3 regions of the Staphylococcus sp. Marseille-Q1834 genome follow, and region 3 is predicted to be linked to each of the others. Evidence: predicted binding sites of a transcription regulator. Region 3 holds the regulator's gene; each other region holds the start of a gene.
What was found. The regulator LexA, encoded in region 3, represses DNA repair genes until DNA is damaged. The targets are predictions, from matches to a motif close to CGAACATATGTTCG.
Positions count from the first base shown of each region.

Region 1: the regulator LexA is predicted to act here: its motif matches at 1,772-1,785, upstream of uvrB (excinuclease ABC subunit UvrB).
Region 2: the regulator LexA is predicted to act here: its motif matches at 1,407-1,420, upstream of LIX58_RS05750 (YolD-like family protein).

Region 1 covers NZ_CAKASN010000001.1:349,292-352,558, reverse strand. Annotated here, with positions in the region: gene LIX58_RS01865 (COG3942 and LysM peptidoglycan-binding domain-containing protein) at 1-511, shown strand, start outside; gene LIX58_RS01860 (YfbR-like 5'-deoxynucleotidase) at 729-1,370, shown strand; gene LIX58_RS01855 (CsbA family protein) at 1,376-1,603, shown strand; gene uvrB (excinuclease ABC subunit UvrB) at 1,888-3,267, shown strand, end outside.
Region 2 covers NZ_CAKASN010000001.1:1,160,299-1,163,565, reverse strand. Annotated here, with positions in the region: gene LIX58_RS05760 (hypothetical protein) at 1-433, shown strand, start outside; partial or broken gene isaB (immunodominant staphylococcal antigen IsaB family protein) at 530-958, opposite strand; gene LIX58_RS05750 (YolD-like family protein) at 1,444-1,842, shown strand; gene isaB (immunodominant staphylococcal antigen IsaB family protein) at 1,922-2,443, opposite strand; gene LIX58_RS05740 (hypothetical protein) at 2,642-3,181, shown strand.
Region 3 covers NZ_CAKASN010000002.1:156,393-159,659, reverse strand. Annotated here, with positions in the region: gene tkt (transketolase) at 1-149, opposite strand, end outside; gene LIX58_RS09925 (DUF896 domain-containing protein) at 249-491, opposite strand; gene sosA (DNA damage-induced cell division inhibitor SosA) at 784-1,017, opposite strand; gene lexA (transcriptional repressor LexA) at 1,160-1,783, shown strand; gene LIX58_RS09915 (CAP domain-containing protein) at 2,010-3,029, opposite strand; gene guaC (GMP reductase) at 3,055-3,267, opposite strand, start outside.

The DNA of each region.
Region 1 (3,267 bases), on a different contig from region 3:
ACAATTAGCTAGTTCATATAACCATGTTGATACAGGAAGTGGTGTCGTAACAAACCGCCAAACTAGTTACCACTATGGTTCAAGTGGATATGAAGCCCCATCAAGATATACAACTAGCCATAACTATAATGTTGGGGTAACAAGCGCACCTGTAGCTTCAAACTATAATCATAGTACTGTAAACAACCAAGGTAATCGTTATTACTATGGTAACTGTACATACTATGCATTCGGTCGTCGTCAACAATTAGGTCGTTCAGTAGGAAGCTTCTGGGGCAATGCAAGCAACTGGGCTAATTCTGCTAGAAATGCTGGTTTAGCTGTAGACAATAGACCTGAAGTTGGAGCTGTTTTCCAAACTAGTGCTGGTTACTATGGTCATGTAGGTGTAGTTGAACGTGTGAATAGTGACGGTTCTTTCTATGTATCTGAAATGAACTGGAATGGTAATTACAATAACGTAACAAACCGTACAATTAAAAATGCTTCAGGTTATAACTTTATCCACTAAGAAATGATATTAAATCAATTAATTAAAATATGAGAAAGCACTATGCTAGCAAAACACTAATTGCTAAGTATAGTGCTTTTTATTTAGGTGCTGTATTGAATTCAGAAAGCACAGTTTTGCCATATTTAATATAGATTGACACTTTTCATCAAATTATTGATTGGTATAATAAAAATAAGTATAATCTGTATTTAATAAAACATGGAGGTTTCGCGATATGGGTGTTCATCAATATTTTAAAAGACTTTCTGATTTAGAGAAATTAATTCGATTACCAGGTAAATTTAAATACTTCGAGCATAATGTAGCTGCACATTCTTTCAAAGTAACTAAAATTGCACAATACTTAGCAACAGTTGAAGAGCATCATGGTAATACAATCGACTGGAAGAGTTTATATGAGAAAGCTTTAAACCATGACTTTGCAGAAGTATTTACTGGAGATATTAAAACACCTGTCAAATATGCTAGGACTGAATTGAAAATGTTATTCTCACAGGTTGAAGAAGAAATGGTGAACACTTTTATCAATGAAGAAATCCCGGAAGCGTATCAAGATATTTATCGCAAAAGACTTCAAGAAGGAAAAGATGATTCTTTAGAAGGACAAATTTTATCAGTCGCAGATAAAATTGATTTACTATATGAAACGTTTGGTGAAATTCAAAAACGTAATCCTGAATCGTTATTCTTTGAAATTTATGAAAATAGTTTAGAAACAATTATTCAGTTCGATCATTTAAGTTCAGTACAAGACTTTATCGATAATGTCATCCCAGAAATGTTAACTGAGAACTTTATACCAAGAGCTGAATTACGTGAAACAACGATGGCCATATTAAATCGTAGAAATGGGTGAATGAAATGATTTGGTATGCTTTAGCCGCCTTTTTTCCATGTGTGTTAGTTGTATTATTTAGTGTGATTACGAGAAGTAAATGGGTGGGTGTGCTTGTAACGCTTGTCTTAATTGCTACATCGATTTATAAAGGATTTTTCCATAATGAATGGATTATCTTTATAGACGTAGTGTCATTATTAGCTGGATATGTGATTATAGACAAGTTAGAATTTCACAAACATCAAGATTAATACTTTATAAACAGATAAATTGAATTTAGTCATAAGTTGGTTTATATTAATTTTACATTTAAAAGAGTTGATAAAGGTAGATGGGACCTCTAGGTTAAAATGCTTTGACTTTAGGCTCATCTCTTTTTATATATTCGAATGATTAAGTAGAGAAGATACAAACGTAAGCGAACAAACGTTTGTATTTTTATTTATATTTTTGCTAAAATAAGTTTAAGTAAGAATACTTTTCAAAGAATAGGAAATAACAGTAGTAAGCATAAATTGAGGAGGCGCTTGTAAGAATGGTGGAACACTATCCATTTAAATTAAATTCTGAGTTTGATCCGCAAGGGGACCAACCTCAAGCGATTAAAAAGATTGTCGAAGGCGTTAAAGAAGGTAAACGTCATCAAACATTACTCGGCGCTACCGGTACAGGTAAAACGTTCACCATGAGTAATGTTATTAAAGAAGTTGGGAAACCAACTTTAATTATTGCCCACAATAAAACATTAGCTGGCCAATTATACAGTGAGTTTAAAGAGTTCTTCCCGGAAAACAGAGTGGAGTACTTTGTAAGTTACTATGATTATTATCAACCAGAAGCTTATGTGCCTTCTACGGATACTTTTATCGAGAAAGACGCATCGATTAATGATGAAATCGACCAACTACGTCACTCTGCTACAAGCGCACTATTTGAGCGTGATGATGTCATCATTATTGCTAGTGTAAGTTGTATTTATGGTTTAGGGAATCCAGAAGAATATAAGGATTTAGTAGTTAGTGTACGTGTGGGAATGGAAATGGATCGTAGCGAATTGCTACGTAAATTAGTCGATGTACAATATTCTAGAAATGACATTGATTTCCAACGTGGTACGTTTAGAGTACGTGGTGACGTCGTTGAAATTTTCCCAGCCTCACGTGAAGAAATGTGTATACGAGTAGAATTCTTTGGTGATGAAATTGATCGTATTCGCGAAGTAAATTACCTTACGGGTGAAGTTATTCGTGAAAGAGAACACTTTGCTATTTTCCCAGCTTCTCACTTCGTTACGCGTGAAGAGAAAATGAAAATAGCCATTGAACGTATTGAAAAAGAATTAGAAGAGCGCTTAAAAGAACTAAAAGATGAGAATAAGTTGTTAGAAGCGCAACGTTTAGAACAACGTACAAACTATGATTTAGAAATGATGCGTGAAATGGGCTTTTGTTCAGGTATTGAAAACTACTCTGTTCATTTAACATTAAGACCACCCGGTTCTACACCGTATACATTACTAGATTACTTTGGCGATGACTGGTTAGTGATGATCGATGAATCGCATGTGACATTGCCGCAAATTAGAGGAATGTTTAATGGTGACCAAGCACGTAAAAAAGTGTTGGTAGATCATGGTTTCCGTTTACCGAGCGCTATGGATAACCGTCCACTTAAATTTGAAGAGTTTGAACAAAAAACAAACCAATTAGTATATGTATCAGCTACACCAGGTCCATATGAAATTGAACATACGGATGAAATGGTGGAACAAATTATTCGTCCTACCGGCTTATTAGATCCTAAGATTGATGTACGTCCAACGAAGAATCAAATTGATGATTTATTAGGTGAAATTCAAGAAAGAATTGATAGAGATGAACGTGTCTTAGTAACGACATTAACTAAAAAAATGAGT
Region 2 (3,267 bases), on a different contig from region 3:
CGTAGGCGTTAAAGTGGATAAAGAGACATTCCTTTATAACGATCTGCCTAAAGGTTATATTCCAGTCATGTATGGTGAACAAGGCGTAAACGGTTTATCAGCCATTTACATCAATAAAACAACTGGTAAAATTATTGACCATAACATTCATAACTCAAGCAATTTTAACCATAAAAGACAACTTTCTGATGTTGAAATTATGAGTGTTGCGAAACAATACTTCAATAGCCATAGCATACAAATAGAAAATAGTATGGGTCTTAAAGTGGATAAAAATGTATCACGCTATAGCGATTTACCTAAAGGTTACGTTCCTGTAGTATACGCGGAACAAGGAAGCAATGGTGCATCAGTCATTTATGTCAACAAAACTACTGGTAAAGTGATCGATCACAATACGCATAATGTAGGTCATTACGGCAATAAAAAATAACATTAAATATGCATTTTCCACGCATTATTTATGGAATTAAAAAAGACAAATCTAATGGCGGTTTAATCCACCCTAGATTTGTCTCTTCCTTATATTCTAGTTCTTTTTCATAGCTTGTTGAGTTGTACTATAACCCATCACTACACGGTCAACTTTACCTTTATTTAAATCAAACCATACCGTCATACCATTTTGATTAGGTTGGTAGAAATAAATTCCAGTAGTATTGTTTTTACCGTTATCAATTTTTTGTAAGTCTTTGCCATATAATTTGTTCAGTTGTACAAGTGACATATGACCTGTTACTTTCATATCAAGTAAAGATGCTGTCTTACCATCTTTAAATACATTTCTGAAATATTGATCGTATTTCTTAACATTTTTTGTAGAATTTGTATTTTTTAATTTAATACCGTTAAACGTTACATTTTCAGCTTTAACTGCATTTTTGAAGTTTTTGTCTAATACGAATGACACATCATGCCCGGCATAACCATTATAGTTGTAATATGCTGAAGTTGCTGCGTGCGCAGTATGTTACGTCACTTCACCAGTTGCACCCATACCAAATAACGTACCGAATGCCAACGTTGTTGCTACTAAAGTTTTTGTTGTTTTTTTCATCACTTTCGCCTTCTCTCTCTTTAACTACTCAATATAGTACTCCATAACTCATATTTAGACAATTTTTATTATTTTTGAAAATGGAAACCAAATACTTAGTTATATCATTTTATTAAATTCCATAATGAAAACAATATTTTTTTATATAAGTTGTGCTATACTAAATGTAGGAGTAATATCCCCATTAACTCCTTCACAAAAAGTTATATTATGTAATGACTACAGGTCATAAGTTTACTTCCCCTTTGTTAGACTTATGACCTTATTTTTTTATTTTCAAATAAAAATTCATTATATTCTAGAAAATATATAACATTTATTTATAGTATAGGAAACCTCTTCAAATATGCGAACATATGTTCTATAATAACAATGAGGTGGTTAAAATGATTCCAGAACAATACAAAAATGAAACAGATTATCGGAAAATTCCTAGAGAGTACCTAGACCCTAATATCCCCCAAGGTCGAGGTATGGTAAAGTGGGCGCCGTTTACGACAATGCCTGAACAATACGAGCGTTTACGTGAATTTATTGAAGAACAGAATAAAATCAGTATGCCCTCCCTGTCAGAAGATCAGCTGGATACTTTGAATCGTCAGTTAACTCAGAAATACACGCAACGCCAACTTGCTATGATTAGTTATTGGAGAAATGGCTATATCCATTCAATTGCAGCATACATTCATCGCATTGATATGTTAAACCAATGCATTACTATTAGTAATGAAAATGGCACCCAAACCATGAAACTCGAATTTGGAGTTATTTGTAATGTGGAATAACCACTAAATGAAAAACAGCAATGTCTATGATATAAAATAGACATTGCTGTTTTATTCATTTTTACTTTTCAAAATAATATTATTTACTAGTTGTAAAGCCAGCATAACTAATATCTACTTCTACTACGTGCCCATTGTTGACAACAAATGTAGTAACTAAACCGTCTTGAACAGGTCTATATTCAAAAATACCACCTGTTTTGTCATTTACGTTTCCACTAACTTTCTTCAAATCTTTACCATATGCTTTTTTAATTTGCTTTAGTGATAAGTCCCCTTTAACTATAAATTGAACTTTATTTGCTTTCTTACCGTCTTTAGTTACGCCCGTAAATTTTTGATTATACTTTTCAACCACTTTCGTAGCTTTAGTAGGTGCAAGTTTAATTCCACTGAATGTTACATTCTCATGTTTAACAGCATTCACAAAGTTTTTATCTGTTAAAAATTTAGCATCTTTATCGATGTAACCGTTATAAGAATAATACGGTTTAACAGCAGCGTGTGCTGTATGTTCTACTGGTAATACCGTTGCGCTAACGCCTAGAAGTGTTCCAAATGCTAGAGTTGTTGAAGCAATAGTTTTTACTACTTTATTCATGATAGTCCTTCTTTCTGTATTGGATTTATATTACATCTTTATTATCGCATAATACTCATACACAGACACTGTACTTTAGATGTATTTAGCATAAATTTTAGTAAACAAAATGTAATATTATAAAAATGTGTATATACTATCTATTTTATGAAATTTCCTTATAATAAAATAAATGAAAGAAAAACGGAGGACCATATTTTGAAAAAGGTATTGGCAGGTATCGTCATCGTATTACTTATTGTTGCTTTAGGTTTCTCAATATTCTTCGCAACAACACATAAAACTTCAAATACAAAAGATGACAATCCAACTGAAAAACGCGAAACAAAAGAGAAGAAACATAAAAAAGAAAGTATTACAGAAGAACGTACACAAGAGCAAGACAACACAACAGATAATGGCGAAAACGCTCAAACAGAACCAGCAATGCAAAATACACAAAATACACAACAGAATTATTCAAACCAAGATAATTCTAATAATACTAAAGTAGACAAAACACAAGAAACACCAAAAACCCAAGAGCAATCCAGCACAGAGAATAAAACAAACAATTCAAGACAAAATAGCTCAGAAAGCGCAACAACAGAAAAAAATACAAACCAGCCTTCAACATCTCAACAACAAAGTACACAACAAAACAGCACACAGCAGAACAGTCAGCAAAACAAACCACAAAGTAATTCAACACAGACGAATTCAACTCAAAGTAGCAACCCAAATAACAAAACCAATTAAAAACAACCGCCTAATACGTAGTTATCACAACTACCCATTAGGCGGTTTAAATTTACCATTAATTAAATTAGGAATGAAACTCAACA
Region 3 (3,267 bases):
TTAAAGTTTAAATGGCGTGTCCATAAAGTGTAAGCCATTGGAGCCGCTCCCATAGGTAGACCTGGGTGCCCAGAATTTGCTTGTTCGATTGCATCAATACTTAGAGCACGAATAGTATCAATGGCTAATTGATCTTTCTCGTTAAACATCTATAATACTTCCCTTCTACTAAATAATCTTTGTTATATTATAACTTAAATATATTGTTTTTGATAAGGAATTAATCTCAAGGGGTTAAACCTTGAATTTTAACCTTTATTATTTTTATTTTCTTCTTGAATTTTTTTCAATTTATCAGGTGTAACGTCGTTTCCTTCTGGGTCTATTACTTTAGTATTTTCAATCTGTTGTTTAAACCCTTTTCTAAATGATTCTAAATAAGCTTTACGTAACTTAGACTGTTCCTTAGCTTCAGCTTCAGTTAATCCTTGTTCTTTTTTCTTTTTAGCTAATTCATTAATTCTATCTATATTTAAATTGTCTTTAGTCAAGGCAATCACTCTCTTTTCGAATAAAATATTTTTATTAATTACTTCATAAAATATACCAAAAATATGTGGGTTAAAAAAGTTTTTGAAAAGCTATTTCTGCCATAACTAACGATTCAAATTATAAATATATGTTTATATTAAATAAACTCGTGTATTGAGTGCTATTACCCCATCAACATACTTTCTAACATTTATTACTTTCCTAAAAATAAAAGCATAAATTCCTTAACTAATTATATAAGGAATTTATGCTTTTAAAATTTTATATATAATTACTCTACACATTAAAAGTTTATTGGACTAACGCGAACACTTTGTAATCTGTTTGTTCTGTATTTGTGTCTTTTATGTTCTTATCGTCACTATTTAACATAGCTTTTTTAGAGATAGTATGATCTGTAATTTCGTACGTTTGTTCCATTTGCGAGCTATGATATAAACTAATGAAAAAAACTAGAAAAACAACGCAAGAGATTACTACAATGGCTATATTGCTAATCAAATTACTAGTATATTTATTAATCATTTATTACACTCCCAGAACATTTGTTTGTATTAACACTTTAACAGAACAGATGTTCCTAGTCAATACAAAAACGAACAAATGTTTGTTTTAATGAAAAATTAATGCTATAATAACGTTAAATAAACATAGGGAGTGCCTATATATGAGAGAATTAACAAAAAGACAAAGTGAAATATATGATTACATTAAACATGTAGTTCAAGTTAAAGGTTATCCACCAAGTGTTCGTGAAATTGGTGAAGCGGTTGGTTTAGCTTCAAGTTCAACTGTTCACGGTCACTTATCAAGATTAGAAGAAAAAGGATATATAAAAAGAGATCCAACAAAACCAAGAGCAATTGAAATCGTGAGTGAACAATCAAATGACTCTATTAATATGGAAGAAACAATATATGTGCCAGTAATTGGTAAAGTCACAGCTGGTATTCCTATTACCGCTGTTGAAAATATTGAAGAATATTTTCCATTACCAGAGCATTTAACTTCTACTCACAATAGCGATATTTTTATTTTAAATGTTGTTGGTGAAAGTATGATTGAGGCTGGCATCTTAGATGGAGATAAAGTCATCGTTAGAAGCCAAACAATTGCAGAAAATGGAGATATCATTGTAGCAATGACTGAAGATGATGAAGCTACTGTAAAACGTTTCTTCAAAGAAAAAAATCGTTATAGATTACAACCAGAAAATAGCACTATGAATCCTATTTATTTAGATAACGTTACTGTTATCGGTAAAGTAATAGGTCTTTATAGAGAATTATAAGTAGCACTTGTTTTCTTAAGTTAACTATCTCTCTTATATATTTAAATATAATAAAGAACTAGAGCTAGTCTTTTTTGACTAGCTCTAGTTCTTTTTTTCAACTGTGTCTTTTTTGTTTAAAATATCTTTCACTTTATCAAGAATGTCTTTTTTATTTTTTGTATTAGTAGTCATATTATCAACTTCCTTATCAATAAAAAGATACCCCAAACATTCAATATTTAAACTACTCACCAGTATAATTTTCAGTCCAATATGGCTGACGATTTTTATTAAAATCTACGCCGACACCTAACGTAGTAAAATCGTTATTTAAAATATTTTTACGATGCCCTAAAGAATTCATTAAACCTTCATGAGCAAAAATACTACTCTTCTGTCCATAAGCGAGATTTTCGCCAGCAGTATCAAATGTGATGCCATCTTTACGCAAACGATCAAATGGCGAATTTCCTTGTAAATCTGTATGATCAAAGTAATTATTTTTAACCATATCTTCACTATGTTTTCTAGCTGTTTGAGCTAGATTATCTGAATAAGTTAAAGTGTTTAAACCGTGTTGTTTACGTTCAGCATTTACTAAATCATAATTTTGATATTCAAAGCTTTTTTCTAAAGCAGAGGATGGCGCGCCGTATTGTTGAGACAATCGATTCTCCATCGCTTCACTAACTTGTAATAGTGCAGTAACACCATTATTGTTATGCTTATCATAAAATACTGTAGAATATACATGATCTTTATGGAAGACATCATATTCATCATCTTTAACTTCGAAACGATATCTTCCTTTAACTACTTCATTTATAGGTTGACCTAAACGTTTTTCAACAACCTCTTTAGGTGTATTATATTTTATTTTCGATTTAGACGTAATAATATTTTGATTACTATATAGTGCGTTGACCTTATTATTTAAATAGCTTACCATAACAAAGTTATTATAGTCGCCATCATAATAAGTAAACCATTTTAATCCATATTCATTCGTGGTCACTCGCTTAGGTTGACCTAAGTGTTTTTCAACTTCGCTTTTAGATGTATTCAATTGTATATTATTAATTGCAAATTCCTGATCTTTCGGAACTTTTAACGTATTATTTTTAACACTAGTATCCCCATTCATCCATTTACTGACTTTAGCTTGAACGTCATTTTGTAAATGAATGAGGGATGGACTTTCGTTGAGTGGCACTATTAAGATAAAGGACAACAATAACAATGAAAATAAAAGAAATTTTTTAATAAGTCACACCTGCCACTTTTTATAATTAACCTCTGTCGCTGTCCCCATTGAAAATTGAATTTCTTACAATGACATAATCTACTGTTGTTAATGATTTTAAATCTTTACCACCAGCATATGAAATTGAACTTTGAAGGTCTTGTTGCATTTCAACTAATGTGTCTTTTAGTGAACCTTTATGCTCTACAAACATTTTTTTACCTTCAACATTTTTGTGTTCACCTTTTTGAAATTCAGA